Youhaiella tibetensis: one gene and its partner. The protein of the gene in region 1 interacts with the protein of each later gene in a pairwise test. Links are inferred from orthologs where the notes say so. Each region holds a gene or a part of one and is shown on either strand. Other genes may lie near its edges. The genes, in order: FNA67_RS19305 and FNA67_RS11890.

Region 1 (10,735 bases):
CTGGGCGTCTCGGCGGTCGAACTGCTCGAGCGCCAGGACAACTTCGCCCCGGCCGACGTCCACATCTTCCGCGACGACATCGGCACGCGCGTTCCTGACGCCACCGCGTTCCTGGCCGGTGGCATCCGCACCGGCGGCGGCATCGCGGCCGGCAAGATGAACGGCTATTCCAACCCCGAAGTGGACAGGCTGCTCGACGAAGCCACGGCCCTGCCCGTCGCCGACCCGGAACGCGACGGCAAGGCCCGCCAGGCCCAGAAGCTCTTCCGCGACGATTACGGCTATATCCCCTGGTACTACGAGACCATGTCGCGCTGGGCCCTGCCCAACGTCACCAACATGGACAAGAACCTGGATTGGCAGGTCGTCCATCCCTGGGACGTGACCATCGGTTAACGCCATGCCGGCCGCGGGAGCCTCCCGCCCGCGGCCGGTCCCCTCACTGACGTGAAGGAGGAGGCCGACAATGTTCGTCTACATCATGCGGCGCCTGCTGCTCTGGATTCCCGCCGTGATCCTCGTGCTGCTCGGCGTTTACGCCCTGGCCTTCTACGGCGCCGGCGATCCGATCAAGCTCATCTTCCTGCGACAGCCCGGCGACGTGGCGTTCGACCCCAACCGCATCGAGGCCATCCGGGAATCGGCCGGGCTCAACCGCCCGTTCATCGAGCAGTTCCTGAGCTATGTCTGGAATGTGCTCCACGGCAATTTCGGCAATTCGCTGGTCTCGGGCCGTTCGGTCTGGCGCTCGATCTCGGCCGCCGCCCCGGTCTCCATGCAGATCGGCCTCCTCGCCATCGTCATCACCGCAATCGTCGCCATCCCGCTCGGCGTGCTGGCTGCCCTGCGGCAGAACACGGCCGTCGACTACGCCATCCTCGGCGGCGCCCTCTTCCTCTGGGCCATCCCGGCCTATGTCGCCGGCCCCCTGCTCATGGTCCTGCTGCTCGTGGTCTTTCCGCAGGCCGACATTTCCTACGGCTGGGGCGGCCTCCTCGACGCGCGCATCATCCTGCCGCTCGTCGTCATCTCCTTCCAGCCCATCGCCCTCATCGTGCGCCAGACCCGCGCGGCGGTGATCGAGGTGCTCAGCGAGGATTTCGTGCGCACCGCCCGCGCCAAGGGCCTGCCGGCCCACAAGATCGTCTTCCGCCATATCCTGCGGCCCGTGCTGACCCCGGTCGTCACGCAACTGGGCCTGATCATGATCACGCTCATCAACGGCGCCGTCTTCGTCGAGCTGGTCTTCGGCCTGCCCGGGCTTGGCCGGCTCACCATCCAGTCCCTGCTCAATTCGGACTATCCCATCATCCTGGCCGTCACCCTCATCGCCTCGGTGCTGGTGATGGTCTCCAACCTGCTCGTCGATCTCGCCTATCCGCTGCTCGATCCGCGCGCCGCCGCGAGGAGGTCGTGATGACCGCTGAACCCGCCAGCCAGGCCATCGCCGCCGCCGACGAACAGCAGACGAGCCTGTGGGGCGACGCCTGGGCGCGCCTGCGCGCCAACCGGATCGCCATGGCGGGACTGGTGGTGATCGCCGTCTTCCTCTTCATGGCCATCCTGGGTCCATATCTGACGCCCTACGACTTCCTCAGCCAGAGCCTGGAAGCGCGCAACCAGGGACCCTCATTCGCCCACTGGCTGGGCACGGACGAGCTGGGCCGCGACGTCTTCAGCCGCATCATCTACGGGGCCCGCACCGCCCTCATCGTGGCGCTGGTGGTGACCGCTATCTCGGTGGCCATCGGGGCGCTGCTCGGCGCCGTCTCGGGCTATTTCGGCGGCTGGATCGACGGCTCGATCATGTGGGTGACGGACCTTTTCATGTCGGTTCCCAACCTGCTGCTGGTGATCGTGGTCAACACCTCGCTCAAGCCGCCCCTGGCCCGCTGGCTCGACGCGCTCTACGCCAGCACGCAGAACCCCTTCTTCCGCTCGACCTCGATCATCGACTTCACCCTGGTCTTTGGCTCGATCGCGCTGGTCACCTGGCCGCCCTATGCGCGCCTCGTGCGCGCCCAGGTCATGTCGATCCGCCAGCGCCCTTACGTGCTTGCCGGCCGCGCCCTCGGCCTGCCGACGGGCCGCATCCTGACCCGCTACATCATCCCCAATTCCATCGGCCCGCTGATCGTGGCCGTGAGCGCGGGGCTGGGCACCGCCATGACCATGGAGAGCGCCTTCTCGTTCCTGGGCATCGGCGTGCAGCCGCCCACCCCGAGCTGGGGCCTGATGATCTCGGACGGGCTGCGCACCTGGCAGCAATACCCCCATCTTCTCGCCGCGCCCGCCGCAACGCTCGCCCTCATCACGGTAGCCTTCAGCTTCGTGGGCGACGGCCTCAACGACGCGCTCAATCCCAAGGGAGCCAAATAATGTCCGCCGGCCTCATTTCCGCGACCAGCGATGGCGCCCCCGCTCCCCTGCCCGTCGAAGGCTGGTCGCGGCCGCTGACCGTGCTGCGTCCGCACCGCATCGAATTCGGCCCCGGCAAGGCGGCCTTTGCCGGCGAATGGGCGGCGGGCCACGGCGTCACGCGCACGCTGGTCATCTGCGACGCCTTCAACGCGGCGCGGGTGGGCCTGCTCGGCATCGAGGGCGAGGTCGTCGTCTTCAGCGAGGTCAAGCCCGAGCCCGACCTGCCCAATCTCGAAAAGCTCCTCGCAGTCGCCCGCGCCGCCGACGCCCAGATGATCGTCGGGTTCGGTGGCGGCAGCGCCATGGACATCGCCAAGCTCGCCGCCGTCATGGTCGACGACACCCGCTCCTTCCATGAGCTGGTCGGGGCCCACAAAGCCGGTCCGCGCCGTACGCGCCTGATCCAGATACCGACCACGGCCGGCACCGGCAGCGAGGCGGGAACGCGCGCGCTCGTCACCGACCCCGCCTCGGTCAGCAAGCTCGCCGTCGAATCCAACCACATGCTGGCCGACCTCGCCATCATCGACCCGGCCCTTACCATGACGGTGCCGCCCGCCGTCACCGCCGCCACCGGCATCGACGCCCTGGCCCATTGCGTGGAATCCTTCACCTCCAAGCGCGCCCACCCGATCATCGACATGTACGCGCGCGAAGGCATCGCGCTCGTGGGCAAGTACCTGGGACGCGCCGTTGCCGATGGCGGGGACGTCGAGGCCCGTTCGGGCCTGGCCCTGGCCTCGCTCTATGGCGGGTTCTGCCTGGGGCCGGTCAACACCACCGCCGGGCACGCGGTGTCCTACCCGCTCGGCACCCGCCAGAAGATCGCCCACGGGCTGGCCAATGCCGTGATCTTCCCCCACACGCTGGCCTTCAACGCCCCGCAGGCCCGGCAGAAGACCGCCGAGGTCGCCGAGCTCCTCGGGCTCGATCCGACGCGGCTCCTCGAGAGCGCCCGCGACTTCTGCGCCGGCCTGGGCGTCGAGATGCGCCTCTCCAAGCTGGGCGTGCCGGAGGGCGACCTCGCCATCATGGCCGAGGAAGCCGCCCAGATCCGGCGCCTCCTCGACTTCAACCCGCGCCCGGTGGATAAGGACGACATCCTCGCCATGTACCGCGCCGCCTATTGAGCGGCCCGGGACCGAACGGCAAAGCGCATGAAGGTCACCCCGTTCTCGAACGGCCGAACCTCCAGGCGCTCGAGGCGCGCGAGGGCTGACATTTCGGGGAACATCGGCGTGCCGCCCCCGACGAGGACGGGGATGAAGTAGATCGAGATCTCATCGATCAGCCCCTGCCGCAGGAGGCTCGCGGCCAGCGTCGGACCCGCCACCCCGATGTCGCCTGGCGCCCCCTTGAGCGCGGCGATGTCCTCGGCGGAGAGGGCATGCACGAGGCGCGTGCGGCTGGTGCCGACCTGGCGCAGCGAGCGCGACACCACGATCTTGTCGGTGCCGCGCCAGACGAGGGAGAAATCGCGTTCGGCCTGGCTCAGGCTGGCATCCTCCCAGAGCGTATCCCACACCGCCATGGTCTCGAACATGCGCCGCCCATAGATGGCGATGGCCTCGCCGGCCTGCTCGCGCTCGGCGAACCGGTGCACTTCCTCGCTGATCTGCCCCCATTCGAACCTGCCATTGACGTCGCTGATATAGCCGTCGAGCGAGGCCATCATGCCGAATTTCAGCTTGCCCATGCCTGCCGCCTCCCCTGCTGCGGGTGCCATGGCTCATATATTTGCCCAAGTTTTCCACCAAGTGCACGGGGCCCGCGCCCGGCTACACTCTTGGTTTACCTCGATCTGGCTAGCTCGGGCGTTCGATGCGCCTTCATGACGAACCGCCCCAACAGCCGAGGATGACCCCGACTATGACCCTTTCAACCCGCGTACGGCCGCTTGGCCCCGTGCTCGCAGCGACCCTGGTGGCCGCCCTACTGGGCGCGTGTTCGTTCGGTGGCGGCGGTGGCGGCGGCAGCATTGCGCCAGGCCTGGTGGCCCGCATGGATACGCCCGGCGCCACGCTCGACAAGACCGCCTCCCTGGGCATCGTCAACCAGTACCGCGCCACCGCCGGCGCCGGTCCGCTCCGGCTCGACCCGGGCCTGGATGCCACCGCCCAGGCGCTCGCCAACGAATATGCCCGCACCGGCACCGCTCCCAAGACCCCGAGCGGGGCCCGCACCATTCGCGTCAGCGCCGGCTACGCCAATTTCGCCGAAACCTTCTCGGGCTGGCGCAACAGCCCCGACGATGCCCGCGTACTTGCCGACCCCACGCTCGGCCGCGCCGGCCTGGGCGTCGCCTACGACCCCAATTCGGGTTACGGCGTCTACTGGGTGCTCGTCCTTGCCGACTGAGGCCATCGAGACGCTCGACGCCAGGGGGCTCAGATGCCCCCTGCCCGTCCTCAAGGCCGAAAAGCGCCTGGCAGAAATGGCGCCGGGCGCCGTTCTCGCGGTACTGGCGACCGACCCCGTGGCCAAGGTCGACATCCCCCTCTATTGCCTCCAGCAGGGCCACCAATGCGTCCAGTCCATGGAAGGGGACGCATTGCGCTTTCTCATCACCAAGAGCGCGTGATTTTTCGCTGCGGCGGCGGAAACCGGCGCGGCGACTTTTCCGTTTAGGAGCCGGGGGCGTTGCGACGGTCCCGCTCTCGTCGGCCCCGCAAGCGCCCTTCCTTCGAGAAAGGAGCACTTGGATGCAACAGAGAAGCAACCTTCACCGCGAAATCGACCGGCTCTTCAACGATTTTTCGCGCGGTTTCGGCGCGCCCGCCCCGCTCGCCGGGCCGGGCGAACAGTTCGGCCTCATGCCCGACATGGACGTGCACGAAGCGGACGGCCGGATCATGCTGACCATGGAACTGCCGGGCGTGGCCGAAAAGGACGTCGACATCACCTTCAACGACAACCTGCTCACCATTTCGGGCGAGAAGCGCTCCGAGACCGAAAACCGGAACGGGAACGCCTATCGCAGCGAGCGCTCGTTCGGCTCTTTCTCACGCTCCATGAGCCTGCCCTTCCGAATCGAGCCGGACAAGGTCGAAGCGCGTTTCGAGAACGGACTGCTCAAGGTCACGGTGCCGCGTCCGGCCGATGCCGGTCCCCAGACCAAGCGCATCGAGATCAGGCACTGACCCGCTAGGGCCGCGGCCGCGGACGGGGCACGATGGCCCCCAGGTTTGCCGCGGGCTGGGCGGCGATATCGGCAACCGGGGAGAGTCCCTGGACACCCGCATAGCCCGGACGCGGGCGCGGCAGCGGCACATCGCGGAGCTGGCCGAGATCGGTGGCCGAATAGATCCGCCCCTCGATCTCGTCGGTGAGGTAGCTCGGCTTGCCCTTGAGCCCGAGCGGATAGGCCGCCTCGCGTTCGGCGACATAGGCCTTGGCCTGCTTGCCGCAGAGCAGCGAGCGCATGTCGGCCGGCGCGCCGGCGACATTGGCCACCTGCAGGATCGACTTGCCGGTGCCCGGCAGCGCGCCGGAAAAACCGCGCAGGAAAAGTTCGGCCGTCATCTCGCCGCGCTCGCGCGCCGACGATCCGCCCAGGACCACGGCCATGAGCGAGCGCCCGTTGCGCTCGGCAGTGGCCACGATGTTGAGCCCGGAAGCGCAGACGAACCCGGTCTTCATGCCGGTGGTGCCGGCGAAATGGGTGAGCAGGTCGTTGTTGGTTTCAAGGTTCGCCTTGCCGAGCTTGACCGCTTCGGTGGCGAAGATGGGCAGGTATTGCGGGTAGAGCTGGCGAATATAGAGCGCGAGCACGGCCAGATCGCGCGCCGAGGTCACCTGCGCCTCCTGGTGGAGGCCGTTGGCATTGACATAGTGGGTATTGGTCAGCCCCAGTTTGATGGCGGTGGCGTTCATTTCGTCCACGAACGTCTTCTCGCTGCCCCCCACCGTCTCGGCGATGGCGACGGCCACGTCATTGGCGGACTTGACCAGCATCACGTAGAGCGCGTCCTGCATGGAGAGCGCCGAGCCGACCTTGAGGCCGGACTTGCTCGGCGCCTGGTTCCAGGCGTGCTGGGAAATGGTCACCGGCGTATCGAGCGCGACGCGTCCCTCGGCAATTGCCTGGAAGGCGACGAAGGCGGTCATCAGCTTGGTGAGCGATGCAGGGTGCCAGGGAGCGCCGGCATCCTCCTCATAGAGCACCGCCCCGGTATCGGTATCGAGGAGGAGCATCGGATTGGCCCAGGCCGGCGACGCCAGGGCCAGGACAGCGAGAGCAAAAGCCAGAACAAGGCGGCGAAGGAGGAGCACGCGATTCCCGAGCGGTAATGGAAAACCCGGGCGCACTCTTATCAGCCGGGCCGCCCCCGCTCAACCTTGGGCGCCCCGATCTGGCGCGGTTGTGAACGCCTCTCAGGTGAGATCGGGCAGGGACGAATTGCGCTTCCAGCGGTGGAAAAGCGTGCGGCGCGGCTCGGGCAGGCGCGCCTCGAGCACCTCGATCCCGGTCATCCGATCAATGCGGAAGTTGCGGTAATCATTGCGCAAAGTGCACCAGGCGAGGAGGATCTGGCGCCCTTCGTAATAGCCCAGCGCCAGCGGATAGATGACCCGCTGCGTGCGCTCACCTTCCGGGGCCGCATAGGCGATCTCCACCTGGCACTCCTCGCGGATGGCGCGGCGCAGGTCGGCGAGTCGCGTATCGCCTGGCGCCTTCTGGTGCGGCATGGCGAAAAGCCCGATCGATTCCATCTCACCGCGCCGCTCCCCCGGCAGCACCGCGGCGATCTTGGACGTGGCGTCGCGAGCCGCCACCGACATCTCTGCATCCGGGCCGTAGACGATCAGGCGCAGCCCGAGCACCAGCGCCTCGATCTCGGCCTCGTTGAACATCAGGGGCGGCAGCCAGTAATCGGCCTTGAGCTGGAAGCCCAGCCCCGCCTCGCCATCGATGGCCGCGCCCATGCCCTTGAGCGTCTCGATATCGCGATAGAGCGAGCGCAGGGACACGCCCATCTCGTCGGCCAGCACCTGACCGCTCACCGGCCGGCGGCGACGGCGCAGGGACTGCATCAGGGCAAGAAGGCGTTCACTGCGCTTGGCCATGCAAGTTCCGCTGCTGACAAAATCTGGTCGCGCCCCGCCCTAGCCTCTCCCCGACACAACAAAGGAGCGAACACATGACCATCATCGCCACTCTCCTCACCGAAGGTTTCGCCGATTGGGAGACGGCCATGCTCAACGCGGCGGCCAGAGGCTTTTACGGGGTGGAAACACGCTTTGCCAGCCCGGGCGGGCACGCCGTCACCTCCATGGGCGGGCTCAAGGTGCAACCCGAGATGACCTTCGAAACGCTGGACCTGGAAGCGATCGACGCGCTGGTGATCTCGGGCGGCTTGATCTGGAAGACCCCCGACGCCCCCGATATCGGCCAGGCGGTCCGCCAGGCCCACGCCCGGGGCAAGGTGGTCGCCGCCATCTGCGACGGCACGCTGGCACTGGCACGGACGGGACTGCTCGACACGGTGGCCCATACCAGCAACGGCGCGGGCTATCTCGATGAAAGCGGCTATGGCGGCGCCGCGCTCTATCGCGACGTGCCCGGCGCCGTGCGCGACCAGCGGGTCGTGACGGCCCCCGCCACCGCGCCGGCCACCTTCATGGCGGCGGTGCTCGCCGAGCTGGGCCGGGCCGACGACCAGCTTGCCTATTATGTCGGCCTCTATGGCGCCGAACACGGGGCCGGCGTCAAACCGGCAGCATGAGCGTCGTCGCGCGGCCGACCGACGCGGAGAACGCGATGTCGGCCGCCGACCGGCCAAGGTGAAGGGTAAAGGTGCCCGCCTCGACCAGCCAGTGGCGGGCCTCCGGGCGATAGAAGGCGAAATCGCGATCCTTGAGGTCGAACACGATGCGCCGGGTCTCGCCGGGCTCGAGCGCCACCTTGGCGAAGGCCTTGAGCTCCTTGGCGGGACGCTCGAGCGAGGCCTCGTCGTCTCCCACATAGAGCTGGACGACGTCACTGCCGGCGCGCTCGCCGGTATTGGTGAGCCAGACGCTCACCCGCACGCTGGCATCGGCCTCGAAGCCGGAGGCATCCACCTCCGGTTCGGAGAGCGCGAAACGCGAATAGGAAAGGCCGAAGCCGAACGGAAAGAGCGGTGCGATGCCGGTCTTCTCATAGTGCCGGTAGCCGACGAACAACCCTTCTTCGTAGCGCACCTTGCCATTGAGGCCCGGATAGACCTCGGGGTCCTGGCTGCGGGTCGGGTTGTCGCCCCATTGCACCGGAAAGCTCTGCGGCAGCCGCCCGCCCGGTTCCGCCGTGCCCAGCAAAACGTCGGCAATGGCGTTGCCGGCCTCCTGGCCGGGATACCAGGCCTCGATGACGCCGGCGACCTTGTCGAGCCATGGCATCTCGACCGGCCCGCCGGTCTGGAGCACCACCACGGTCCGCGGATTGGCCGCGGCGACGGCGGCGACGAGTTCGTTCTGGCGGCCGGGCAAATCGATCGAGGCGAGGTCGCTGCCCTCGGTATCCCATTCCCCGTTGCGGCCCACAAAGACGAGAGCGGTCTCAGCATCGAGCGCGGCGGCGACCGCCTCGGAAATCGCCTCGTCCCCGAGCGGCAGGCCAATGCCGGCGCGCAGGCCCGCGACGGCCAGGGTACGCGCCGGACGCGTGGCGAACTCGATAACCACCTTGTGGCTGCGCCCCGCCTCGAGCATCGCCTCCCCGATCACCTCGTCATTGCCCTCCTCAAAGAAGGTGCGGCCGGGCGTCCAGCCGGCCCAGGAATCGGCCACGAGCCTGCCGTCGATATAGAGGCGAGCGAGGCCGGCACTGAAGAGGCCCACACGATGGAGTCCGGTTTCCTCGGGCCGATAGGTGCCGGTGAGGCGGGCCGAGAAATTGAGCGGATCGACCTTGCCGTCGGCAATCCGTCCGATCCAGAAGGCCTCGGCATTGGTCTGGGTGCCGTGATGCACCGGTTCGCCCGCCAGCTCGGTATTGGCAAAGAAGGCCACCGAGAACGTGCCTTCGATCAGCGGCTCGAACCGGTGGTTTGTGGCGCCCGGAGCATAGACCAGGCGTTCGCGCCCCAGCGCATCGACCAGCCCCTGCCAGGGCGAGACGCGATAATGGGCGTTGAGCTGGGCGCTGCCGCCACCCATGATCTGGGCGGTCCGCGCATTGGGGCCGATGACGGCGATACGGCCGGGCATGGGCTCGAGCGGCAGCACGCCGCCCTCGTTCCGCAGCAGCACCATGCCTTCGGCGGCGGCGCGGCGGATGAGGGCGCGGTGCTCGGCCCGGTCGTCCGCGTGTTCCTCGAACGGACGCCGGTCATCGATGGCGCCGGTGCGCTCGAGCAGGTGGAGCACGTTGCGCGCCCGCTCGCGCACCGTCTGGGCGCTGACCGCCCCGTCGCGCACCGCCGCCACGAGCTTGTCGCCGCGATCGCGCGTCGGCCCGGGCATTTCGATATCGAGCCCGGCATTGACGGTCGGGGCGGTCGAATGGGAGCCGAACCAATCCGACATCACCACCCCGTCATAGCCCCATTCGTTGCGCAGCACCGTGGTGAGCAGCCAGGGATTTTCCGAGGCATAGACGCCATTGAGCTTGTTATAGGCGCTCATCACGCCCCAGGTTCGGGCGACCTTGACCGCCGCCTCGAAGGGCACGAGGTAGAGTTCGCGCAGGGTGCGCTCATCGATCTGGGAACTGATCGTGGTGCGCTCGATCTCCGATTCATTGCCGGCGTAGTGCTTGATGGTGGCGCCGATCCCCTGCCCCTGCAGGCCCTCGATATAGGCCACCGCCAGCCGGGCCGTGAGGATCGGATCCTCCGAATAGCACTCGAAATTGCGCCCGTTGGTCACCGAGCGGTGGATGTTGACGGTCGGGGCCAACAGCACGTGGGCGGACTTGGACTTGACCTCCTCGGCCAGCGCCGCCCCGACTTCCTCGAGCAGGTCGACGTTCCAGGTGGCGCCCAGCGCGATGCCGACCGGGAAGCTCGCCGACTTGACCCCGCCGATGAGCGAGCCGCCCCCGCGCGCGCCGTTGGGACCGTCGGTCACCCGCAGCTTACCGATGCCGAGGCGATCGATGGCAGGCAGCGACCAGAAATCCTCGCCCGAGAGCAGGCTCACCTGCTCTTCGAGCGTCATCCGGTCCAACAGGTCATCGATGCGCGCCATGGAGTGCCTCCCTCTGTGGCGCGATGCTAGCCGCCCGCCCGCCGCCCCGGCAAGCGGGACCAGGCCCGATTTCAGCCTGGATACCTGACGCAAATTTGAACGCTAGGCACAACAAGTAACCAAGGCTATGCTGAAGGCTTCTTTC
Region 2 (10,848 bases), 1.5 Mb from region 1 along the record:
AAGTAGAGAACGACTGGGCTACCCTTTTGCGCCGAGAGCCGGAACGGGGTACCGCTATCGGTTTCTATTTCAAAATCGGGAGCGGGGGTGCCAGGTGCGATCGCGGTCATGGTCAATTTGTCCTAAATCCCCTTGAAGACAGTCAAAACGGGGTGTTGGTGCCATATTCGAGCCAGTATCATGGAGCAAGTGGCGGCTTGCACCGGTTGATTCTCGGCGGTGGTCCCAGATCCTCACGCACTAGCGGCCGGGCATTGAGTCGGAAACCAGTGAACGCAATCGGTGAGCCAAGCCCCCCGCGCTCGCGGTCGGTACCGCGTTTGGCGGCCAAGGTCTGCGCCTGGATCGTCGGCATTCCGCTTGCGCTGCTTATCCTGCTCTATCTGGTCCTCCTGGTCACGCCCATTCCGCTGCCGTTCGCGCGCGAGCCGGTGCGCATTGCTCTCACGTCATCGCTCCCCGAAGGCGTGGCGCTCGAGCTGGGCGACATGTCCCTGGCGCTCGAAAACGCCGTGGTTCCGGTGCTCAAGTTCACGCCGGTCACCTACAAGGACAGCAAGAGCGGGGGCAGGGTGAGCATGGAGGCGCTCGACGTGGGCTTCTCCCCGTTCCGGGCGCTGCTGGGGCAACCGGGCGCCAGCATCACCATGGTCCGGCCGCACATCCAGATGGTGCAGGATCTCCTGGGTCCGCGCCTGAGCACGTTCGAGGTGGTGGAGGATGCCGAGGGCGGCACGGCCACCGTGCGCGTGCTCGAGGGCACCGATGCTTTTCCCAAGGTCGCGATTTCATCGAGCGGGCTCGACGTGCGCGGCGACATCCCGGCGTCCGTCCAGGGCGGCCTGCGCTCGGACAACGACTGGCTGATCTATAACCTGGAGGCGGCCGAGGCGAGCCTGCGCGACGTGGTCAAGCAGGCCGATGACGGGGTGTTCTCGCGCCTTATCATCAAGGACGGCGTTCTGGATATGAACGATTCCGTCTACGGCCTCTATCGTCAGTTCAAGGACATCACGCTCGATGTCGCCCCCAAGGCGAACGGGCGCGAGACGGTCGGCAATTTCTCGGCGTCGCTGGGCGGGCGCAAGATGGCGGGCAGCATCTCGCGCGTCCTCAACGAGGACGGCACCTCACAGATCAATGCCGATATCGCCAATATCGACTTCGCCTCGATCATGCCGTTCATCGACGATCCGGCGAGCGTGATGGCCATCCGCGGCGCCGGGGCGCTCTCGATCAACGTCAATTTCGACGAGGCCACCGGCAAGGTCCTGGGCGGCAAGTTCCATATCGACATGACCGGCACGGACCTGCGAGTGGGCAAGGACTACTTCCCCATCGCCAGCTCCATCATGGAGGTCACCTGGACGCCCGAGACCGGCGCCTTCGAGCTGGCGGACTCTGAACTGCGCGTCGGGCAGAGCTCTGCCCACATCGCGGGGCTCTTCAAGCTGGGGCTGGACGACACCTACGGGCCGACCGTGGGGATTTCCATCACGGCCCATGACGTCAGCCTGCATCCGGACGACATGGATGCGGCCGCCGTGCCGCTGGACGAAGTCTCGTTCACGGGCTGGTCGGCTCCGCTCTATGGCGCGCTGGGCATCGACCAGCTCGCGGCCAAGAAGGGCGACGGGCGCGTGGCGGTCAAGGGACGGCTCGACATGCTCCAGGCCGGCATCGGGCTCGATATCACGCTGGCGGGCGAGAAGATGTCCGCCGACGACGCCAAGCGCCTCTGGCCTTATTTCCTGGCCGAGGACTCGCGCGACTGGTTCGTCAAGAATGTCGCCGACGGAGAGGTCGCCAGCGCCAACATGCGCTTCAACTTCCCGGTGGGAACGCTGGCGGTCGCAGGCGAGGAAAAGCCGATCCCGCAGGGCGCCATGTCCATCGACATGGTCGGCGAGGGCGTGGTGGTGCGCGCCACCGAGACCATGCAGCCGGTGGCCATCGACGGGAACACCCGCCTCAACGTGCGCGACAATGACGTCACCATCTCCGCCGACGGCGGCAAGATCCCAACGGCGGGCGGCGACATCACCGTTTCCAATGCCGCTCTCGTCATCGACAGCAGCGTGCCAAAGGTCCGCACGCTCGAAATATCGGGCGACGTGCAGGGCGAGATCAAGGCGCTCCTGGCGCTGGCCAAGGACCAGCAGCCGGAGGCTGTGGCGGGCGCCAACCTGCCGATCAAGCTCGATGCCCTGGGCGGCCACGTCTCCATCGATGTGGTGGCCACCGTGCAGGTGGGGGAAACGAACGCCATCAACCAGATCGACTACGTGCTCAACGGCGCGGTCCGCAATTTCGTGAGCACCGAGCCGATCCAGGACCGGTCCATCAAGAACGGGCAACTGGCCTTCAGCGCCACGCAGGCGGGCTATCACGTCACCGGGTCGGCCGATATCGACGGCATGACGGCCGATCTTTCGGTCGAGGGCACGCCCACCAGCGACCCGGTCTTCCAGCTGGGCTCGACCCTCGATGTCAAGGAACTGGCCAGTATGGGCTTTGATGCCTCCCAGTTCCTTTCCGGGCAGGTGCGCTTCGTGGCCTCGCCGCTGAGCGATGGCTCGATCGCCATGGGCGTCGATCTCGAAAACGCCGCGCTCGATATCGCCGATCTCGGCATCCGCAAGGCCAAGGGCGTCAAGGGCGTGCTCAAGGCTACGGTGCGCCAGGATGGCAAGCTGACCGAGCTCAACGACGTGTCCCTGGTCTTCGGCGACGTCAACCTCATGGGCAACCTGGTGTTCGATGGCGAAAAGAAGCAGCTCTCTTCGGCCAAGTTCGATACCTTTGCCCTCAGTCCGGGCGATAGCGCCCAGGTGGCGCTCGCGCCCATCGATGGCGGCTACTCGGTCTCGATCAAAGGCGATCAGCTCGATCTCAAGCCCATGCTGCAGCGCTTCTTCGGCCTGGGCGAGGGTTCGCTGGGCAGTGTGGCCTCAACCAGCTTCAACCAGACCATTGCGCTCGACGTGAGCCTCAAGCGGGCCGTGGGCTTCTATCTCACCACCGCCTATAACCTCGAGCTCAGCCTCAAGCTGCGCGGCAGCGACCTGCAGCGGGTGAGCATGCAGGCGCAGCTGGGCGACGACAACGCCATTTCGGTCACCACCAATCCGACGCCGGACGGCAACTCGATCTCGGTGGCGTTCAACGACTTCGGCACGCTGCTGCGCCTCATCGGTGTCTACCCGCGCGTCGAGGGCGGCGAAGGCAGCCTGGTGCTGGCGACCAACAGCAAGGAAAAGGTCGGTAACGGCCAGGTGCGGTTGCGCAACTTCTCGCTGATCGACGAGGACAAGGTGGCCGAGGTCCTGGGCAACCACCAGGGTTCGCGCCAGTTGATCGCCAAGCAAAACAAGCTGGCTTTCCGCAGCGCCGAACTCAATTTCATCCGCCGTTCGGATCGCATCGAGGTGACCGACGCCATGCTGGCGGGCGATGCGGTCGGCGGCACGCTCAAGGGCTTCATCTATACCGACAAGCGCCAGTACGATCTGGCCGGCACCTACGTGCCGCTCTTCGGGCTCAACAGCGCCTTTGCCAAGGTGCCGCTCTTCGGCCCGCTCCTGGCGGGCCCGGACGGGGCGGGCATGTTCGGGGTCACCTTCGCCATTCGCGGCGCTCTGGAGAACCCGGACTTCAAGATCAATCCGGCCTCGCTGCTTGCCGTCGGCGCCTTCCGCTCGCTCTTCGAATTCCGCGCCAAGGAACTGCCGCGGGAATAGAAAAAGGCCCGGTCGCTGGACCGGGCCTTCCTCAATTCATGTGATCGGGATCAGACCGGTCTGATCAGCGCGTGGCGCTTCTTGCCGACCGAGAGCTTGATGACGCCTTCGGGCAGGACCTTGTTCTCGCCCAGGGTGGCGCGCTCGTCCTCGACCAGCTCGTCGTTGACGCGCACGGCGCCCGAGGTGATGTGGCGGCGCGCTTCCCCGTTCGAGGCGGCCAGGCCTGCCGCCACCAGCGCCGCCTGGATGCCCAGTCCGGCATTGAGCTCGCCGCGCGCGACTTCGGCGGTCGGCAGCGACAGGTCGATGGCGCCCGCCTCGAAGGTAGCGCGGGCCGTCTCAGCGGCCTCGTCGGCTGCCGCGCGGCCATGGACGATGGCGGTGGTTTCCGTTGCCAGCACCTTCTTGGCTTCGTTGATCTCGTTGCCGCCCAGTGCCTCGAGCCTGGCGATCTCGCTCAGCGGCAGGCGGGTGAAGATCTTGAGGAAGCGGCCGACATCGGCGTCTTCGGTGTTGCGGAAGTACTGCCAGAAGTCATAGGGCGAGAAGTTCTCGGGGTTGAGCCAGACGGCGCCCGAGGCGGACTTGCCCATCTTTTCGCCCGAGGACTTGGTGAGGAGCGGCGTGGTCAGCGCGTAGAGCTGAGGGCCGCCCATGCGGTGGCTCAGGTCCACGCCGTTGATGATGTTGCCCCACTGGTCCGAGCCGCCCATCTGCAGCACCGTGCCGTAGCGGCGGTTGAGCTCGGTGAAGTCGTAGCCCTGCATGATCATGTAGTTGAACTCGAGGAAGCTCAACGACTGCTCGCGGTCGAGGCGCAGCTTGACGCTGTCGAAGCTGAGCATGCGGTTGACCGAGAAGTGCCGGCCAACGTCGCGCAGGAACTCGACATAGTTGAGCTTGAGGAGCCAGTCGGCGTTGTTGACCATGATGGCGTCGTTCGGCCCGTCGCCGAACGTCATGATCTTGGCGAAGATCTTCTTGATGCCGGCGATGTTCTCTTCGATCTGTTCGACCGTGAGGAGCTTGCGCTGGTCGTCGCGGAAGGACGGGTCGCCCACCATCGAGGTGCCGCCGCCCATCAGGGCGATCGGGCGGTGCCCGGTCGCCTGCATCCAGTAGAGCATGGTGGCGGTGATGAGATTGCCGATATGCAGGCTCGTCGCCGTGGCGTCATAGCCGACATAGCCCGTGATCGGCCCCTTGAGGGCCAGCGCATCCAGACCTTCCGGATCGGAAATCTGGTGGATGAAACCGCGCTCGTCGAGGACGTTCAGGAAGTCGGACTTGAAGGCCATGGTTCAGGCTCTGATGGTTCTGGTGGTCTAGGGGGAGAGGAAGGGCCTTAGCGGCCCTTGCCGGCGGCGATCTCGGCGCGGCGGCGGTCGAGATACTCGGCCGAACGTTCGGTCAGCTCGTCGATCTTGCCTTCGAAGAAATGGTTGGCGCCTTCCACGATCTGCTGCTCGATGGTGATGCCCTTCTGCGTCTTGAGCTTGTCCACCAGCTTCTGGACCGACTGGGGCGGAGCCACGCGGTCCTTGTCGCCATGGATGATGAGGCCCGAAGACGGGCAGGGGGCCAGGAACGAGAAGTCGTAGAGGTTTTCCGGCGGCGCCACCGAGATGAAGCCTTCCACTTCCGGACGGCGCATCAGCAGCTGCATGCCGATCCAGGCGCCGAACGAGAAGCCGGCGATCCAGCAGCCGCGGCTTTCGCGGTTGAGGGTCTGGAGCCAGTCGAGGGCGGCGGCGGCATCGGAAAGTTCGCCGATGCCGTGGTCGAAGACGCCCTGCGAGCGGCCGACGCCGCGCGAGTTGAAGCGCAGGACCGAGAAGCCGCGCTGGGCGAACATGTAGAAGAGGTTGTAGACGATCTGGTTGTTCATCGTGCCCCCGAATTCGGGGTGCGGATGCAGCACGATGGCGATAGGCGCGTTCGGTTCCTTACCTGGCTGGTAGCGGCCCTCGATGCGTCCTTCCGGACCGTTGAAAATCACTTCTGGCATGTGTTCGTTTCCCGTGAGCTTATGTGGCCCGGTTTGTGCGGAATTCTCCACGACAGGTCCGGCTGCGCGGCTTGACGAAAGCGCAGGCGCTGCCTAAAACATGCGTGAAAAAACCAGTTTAGAATTGTTCGAAACTCGGTTTCGCCCTTAATATAGGGCACGCGAGCGCTCCTTGTAGAGAAAGTGAGCGTCCGATTTCAAGAATTGTTTCGGCTAGGAGCGGGCGCACGGGCGCCACATGTGGCTTTGATGACGCGATCGGCGATCTACCTCGACCACAATGCCTCCGCTCCGCTGCTGCCGGAGGCGCGGGCGGCGATGCTTGCTGCGCTCGATCTGGTCGGCAATCCTTCCTCCGTTCACGGCCACGGCCGGGCGTTGCGCAACCTCATCGAAACCGGCCGGGATCAGGTCGCCAGGCTAGCCGGAGCCGAGCGCAAGCAGGTCGTCTTTACTGGTTCCGCGACCGAGGCCATCACCCAGGCCATCGTCGGCGGAGCCAAAGCCCTCAAGGTCGAGCGGATCGTCATCAGTGCGGGTGAGCATGCCGCTGTCGGCAAGGCCGCCGAAGCGACCGGATTGCCGGTAGTGGTGGTCGGGCTCGATGCCGATGGCGTTATCCGCACCGATGAGATCGCGGTTGCCTTGCAGCAGGATGGCATCGCGCTGGTGGCCGTCCATGCGGTCAACAACGAGACCGGTGTCGTTCAGCCGCTCGCAAAGATCGAAGCGCTGGTGGGCCCGACGCCGCATTATCTCTTCATTGATGCTGTACAGGCTCTCGGAAAGCTCGATCTCGATTTTGCCGCGCGCCCGGCCGACATGATGGCGCTGAGCGCCCACAAGATCGGCGGTCCGGTCGGAATCGGCGCGCTGCTGGTCAAGAGCCATGCCGATACCGTGCGGCTCATTCCGGGCGGCGGGCAGGAGCAGGGGCGGCGCGGCGGCACGGAATCGGCTAGCCTGGTTGCCGGGTTCGGCGCGGCAGCCGAAGCCTTTGCCCAACACTACGATGCCGCGCTGGTTGCAAAGCTGACATTCGAACTCATGTATAGACTGCGTGAGCTGAATGGTGATCTTGTCGTATTCGGCGAAAAAGCTCAGCGAGTGGGTAACGTCGTCGATTTTGCGGTGCCCGGCCTCAAGAACGCCGTGGCGATGATGGGTCTGGACCTGATGGGGATTTCCGTCTCCTCGGGCTCTGCCTGTTCGTCCGGCAAGGTCGGGCCGAGCCACGTGCTGGCGGCGATGGGTGTTGCCCCCGAACTTTCAGACTGCGCGCTGCGCGCCAGCCTGGGATGGAATTCCACCGAAGAGGACGTCTCGGCGTTTCTCTCGGGATTTGAACAGGTCCTGGACCGGCACCGGCGCCGGCAGGGACAGGCGGCGTAGCGGCCGCCAGGTAGGAGAAGAACAATGGCTGCGTTCGATATTCCGACGCTCAAGGAAAACATCGACCACGATACGGTCGAGAAGGTCCTGGCTCTCGACGTCGACAAGTACAAGTACGGCTTCGAGACCGAGATCGAGACCGATCTGGCGCCCAAGGGGCTCAACGAAGACATCGTTCGCCTGATCTCGGCCAAGAAGAACGAGCCGGAATGGATGCTGGAGTGGCGCCTGGATGCCTATCGGCGCTGGCTGACCATGGCCGAGCCGAACTGGGCCAAGGTTCACTATCCCAAGATCGACTTCCAGGAGATCCACTACTACGCCGCTCCCAAGAGCACGACGGGCCCCAAGAGCCTGGCGGAAGTCGATCCCGAATTGCTGCGCACCTATGAAAAGCTCGGTATCCCGCTCAAGGAGCAGGCGATCCTGGCTGGCGTCGAGGGTGCGGCCGAGACCCCGTTCGGCTCGAACGTGGCAGTCGATGCGGTGTTCGACTCGGTTTCCGTGGTCACCACGTTCCGCGAGGAACTGGCCAAGCACGGCATCATCTTTTGCTCGATCTCCGAGGCGGTTCGCGAATATCCCGATCTCGTCAAGCAGTACCTCGGCTCGGTCGTGCCGGTGACCGACAACTATTACGCCACGCTCAATTCGGCGGTCTTCACGGACGGATCGTTCGTCTACATCCCCAAGGGCGTTCGCTGCCCGATGGAGCTGTCGACCTATTTCCGCATCAACGAGAAGAAGACCGGCCAGTTCGAGCGCACGCTGATCATCGCCGACGAAGGCTCCTATGTGAGCTATCTCGAGGGCTGCACGGCGCCCTCGCGCGACGAAAATCAGCTCCATGCCGCCGTGGTCGAGCTCGTTGCCCTCACCGATGCCGAGATCAAGTATTCGACGGTCCAGAACTGGTATCCGGGCGACAAGGACGGCAAGGGCGGTATCTATAACTTCGTCACCAAGCGCGGCGATTGCCGTGGCGACCGTTCCAAGATTTCCTGGACGCAGGTGGAGACCGGCTCGGCCATCACCTGGAAGTATCCGAGCTGTATCCTGCGCGGCGACGGTTCGAGCGGCGAGTTTTACTCGATCGCCATTTCCAACGGCTACCAGCAGGTCGACAGCGGCACCAAGATGCTGCACCTGGGCAAGAACACCACGAGCCGGATCATTTCCAAGGGCATCGCGGCGGGCTTCTCGGACAACACCTATCGCGGCCAGGTCTCGGCGCATGCCAAGGCCAAGAACGCCCGCAACTTCACGCAGTGCGACAGCCTGCTGATCGGTGACCGGTGCGGCGCGCATACCGTGCCCTATATCGAGAGCAAGAACGCTTCCACGGTCTTCGAGCACGAGGCAACCACCTCGAAAATCTCGGACGACCAGATGTTCTACTGCCTGCAGCGCGGGCTTTCGGAAGAAGAAGCGGTGGCGCTGATCGTCAACGGCTTCGTGCGCGACGTGCTTCAGCACCTGCCGATGGAATTCATGGTCGAGACGCAAAAGCTCATTTCGATCAGCCTCGAAGGCAGCGTGGGATGATGAGCAATCCCGCCCGCCCGATTGCCTCCATTGGCGACCTGGCCCTGGAGGCCTTTGAAGAAGGAAGCCTCTACAGGGGGAGTGACGCGTCGTTCGCGTCGCTTCTCGGGCTCAGCGGCCTCGGCATTCGATACAACGAAGTGCCGGCCGGCATGTCGTCTTGTCCGTTTCACAATCATCACGTGGAAGAGGAAATGTTCATCATCCTTGAGGGTGAAGGGACATATCGGTTCGGACCGGCAAGCTACGCATTCAAGGCGGGCGACGTGCTCGGCGCGCCGGCCGGTGGGCGTGAAACTGCCCACCAGATCATCAATACAGGCAGCAACGCGTTGCGATACCTGGGTGTATCAACGGTCGCTGCCACGGAAGTCTGTGAATATCCGGATTCCGGCAAGTTCCTGGTCAGCAGTCGTGCTGGCACGGAGCGGTTACGCCACATCGGGCGCGCCGGCGAACACAATCTTGACTACTGGGACGGCGAGCCTGGCGCCTGAGGCGCCGATCGCAGCGACTACCATTGGAGACCGAAATGACCACCCCGATGCTTGAAATCCGCGATCTGCATGTTCGCATCGAAGAGCGCGAAATCCTCAAGGGCGTGAACCTGGTGCTGCCCAAGGGCGAAGTGCATGCCATCATGGGCCGGAATGGCTCGGGCAAGTCGACGCTTTCGTACGTGCTGGCCGGCAAGGAAGACTACGAAGTCACGAGCGGCGAAATCCTGCTCGATGGCGAGAACATCCTCGAGATGGAGCCCGACGAGCGCGCTGCCGCCGGCATTTTCCTGGCGTTCCAGTACCCGATCGAAATTCCGGGCGTCGCCACCATGACCTTCCTAAAGGCTGCTATGAACGCGCAGCGCAAGGCGCGCGACGAAGGCGAGCTTTCGACGCCCGAGTTCATGAAGGCCGTCAAGGAAGCCGGCAGCCGCCTCCATATCGACAGCGACATGCTCAAGCGTGCGCTCAATGTCGGTTTCTCGGGCGGCGAGAAGAAGCGCGCCGAAATTCTGCAGATGGCGCTGCTCCAGCCCAAGATGTGCATCCTCGACGAGACCGATTCCGGGCTCGACATCGATGCGCTCAAGGTGGTTTCGGAAGGCGTCAACGCGCTGCGTTCGCCCGAGCGGTCCATGCTCGTCATCACGCACTACCAGCGCCTGCTCAACCACATTGTTCCCGATGTCGTGCACGTCTTCTCGGACGGCAAGATCGTCGAGAGCGGCGGCAAGGAACTGGCGCTCGAGCTCGAAGCCAAGGGCTATGCCGATTTCGACGAAGACGCGGCGGCTTGAACCAGATGAATGTAGCTTTCCCCGTCCGGCTCGGGCCGGCTGAAAACACACTGATCGAGCAGCTCAACGCTGCCGGCGCCGCTGACCAGGCCGAGCGCCTGGCCGGTGCAGGCCTGCCGACGCGCCGCGTCGAGACCTATCACTATACCGACCTCAAGACCCTGCTGCGCAGCGTTCCGCCGCTGGCCGGGGCCGCGACTTCCGCCAGCGCTCCGGCGCTCGAAGTTCCCGGCGCCTTCCAGCTCATGATCGCGAACGGCCAGGTGCAGGCGCACGGCACGGCTCCAGCCGGCGTCATCGTCGGCAAGGCCGAGGGCTCGGCGCTCACCACCCGTGACGACGTGATCGTGCGGCTCAACACCGCGCTCGCCAAGGAAAGCCTGGTGCTCAACCTCGACGGCTCGGTCGATCCGGTCATCCAGATCGATCGCCGCACCGAGGGTGCCGCTGCGCATGCTTCCAGCTCCGCTCGCATCTTCGTGGCCGACAACGGCTCGGCGACCATCATCGAGACCTATTCGGGCAGCCAGGAAGCGCATCTCGCCAACCACGCGACCTATCTCGATGTCGGCGCGAACGCCAACGTGACCCACATCACGGTGGATCTATCGGCCAAGGCTTCGACCCACTTTGCCACCGTCGAGTACCAGATCGGCGAAAACGCCAAGCTGCGCTCGCTGGTGATCCATGCCGGCGCCGCGCTCGAGCGTACCCAGATCTTCTCGCGCTTCGCGGGCGAGGGGGCTTATGCCGATTTCACCGGGCTCAATCTCGTCAATGATGGGCAGCACGGGGACATCACGCTCAACGTCAACCACGAAGTGCCCAATACGGCCAGCAAGGAACTCTACAAGCAGATCGCC

What was found.
Region 2: the proteins of FNA67_RS19305 (region 1) and FNA67_RS11890 interact in binary tests that used the Escherichia coli proteins (3 or more experiments, as listed by UniProt). The link is inferred for Youhaiella tibetensis from one-to-one orthologs.

What each region holds. Positions count from the first base shown.
Region 1 is NZ_CP041690.1:3,944,639-3,955,373, forward strand. Bases 3,551-6,385 are described here. They hold FNA67_RS19305 (sulfurtransferase TusA family protein), read left to right. Parts: upstream 3,551-4,768; coding sequence 4,769-5,002; downstream 5,003-6,385. Other genes in these bases: FNA67_RS19290 (iron-containing alcohol dehydrogenase), read left to right, coding at 3,551-3,551; FNA67_RS19295 (dihydrofolate reductase family protein), read right to left, coding at 3,551-4,117; FNA67_RS19300 (CAP domain-containing protein), read left to right, coding at 4,291-4,779; FNA67_RS19310 (Hsp20/alpha crystallin family protein), read left to right, coding at 5,124-5,561; FNA67_RS19315 (D-alanyl-D-alanine carboxypeptidase family protein), read right to left, coding at 5,566-6,385. In the rest of the region: FNA67_RS19275 (ABC transporter substrate-binding protein), read left to right, coding at 1-396; FNA67_RS19280 (ABC transporter permease), read left to right, coding at 467-1,417; FNA67_RS19285 (ABC transporter permease), read left to right, coding at 1,417-2,379; more of FNA67_RS19290, read left to right, coding at 2,379-3,550; more of FNA67_RS19295, read right to left, coding at 3,545-3,550; more of FNA67_RS19315, read right to left, coding at 6,386-6,693; FNA67_RS19320 (helix-turn-helix transcriptional regulator), read right to left, coding at 6,796-7,488; FNA67_RS19325 (DJ-1/PfpI family protein), read left to right, coding at 7,563-8,147; FNA67_RS19330 (beta-glucosidase H), read right to left, coding at 8,131-10,590. UniProt on the Escherichia coli protein: Sulfur carrier protein involved in sulfur trafficking in the cell. Part of a sulfur-relay system required for 2-thiolation during synthesis of 2-thiouridine of the modified wobble base 5-methylaminomethyl-2-thiouridine (mnm(5)s(2)U) in tRNA.
Region 2 is NZ_CP041690.1:2,456,297-2,467,144, reverse strand. Bases 5,124-8,071 are described here. They hold FNA67_RS11890 (cysteine desulfurase family protein), read left to right. Parts: upstream 5,124-6,000; coding sequence 6,001-7,143; downstream 7,144-8,071. Other genes in these bases: sufB (Fe-S cluster assembly protein SufB), read left to right, coding at 7,168-8,071; FNA67_RS11895 (alpha/beta hydrolase), read right to left, coding at 5,124-5,751. Also shown: FNA67_RS11910 (peroxiredoxin), read right to left, coding at 1-110; FNA67_RS11905 (DUF3971 domain-containing protein), read left to right, coding at 321-3,740; tyrS (tyrosine--tRNA ligase), read right to left, coding at 3,791-5,041; more of FNA67_RS11895, read right to left, coding at 5,089-5,123; more of sufB, read left to right, coding at 8,072-8,688; FNA67_RS11880 (cupin domain-containing protein), read left to right, coding at 8,688-9,185; Fe-S cluster assembly ATPase SufC, read left to right, coding at 9,233-9,985; Fe-S cluster assembly protein SufD, read left to right, coding at 9,991-10,848. UniProt on the Escherichia coli protein: Master enzyme that delivers sulfur to a number of partners involved in Fe-S cluster assembly, tRNA modification or cofactor biosynthesis. Catalyzes the removal of elemental sulfur from cysteine to produce alanine.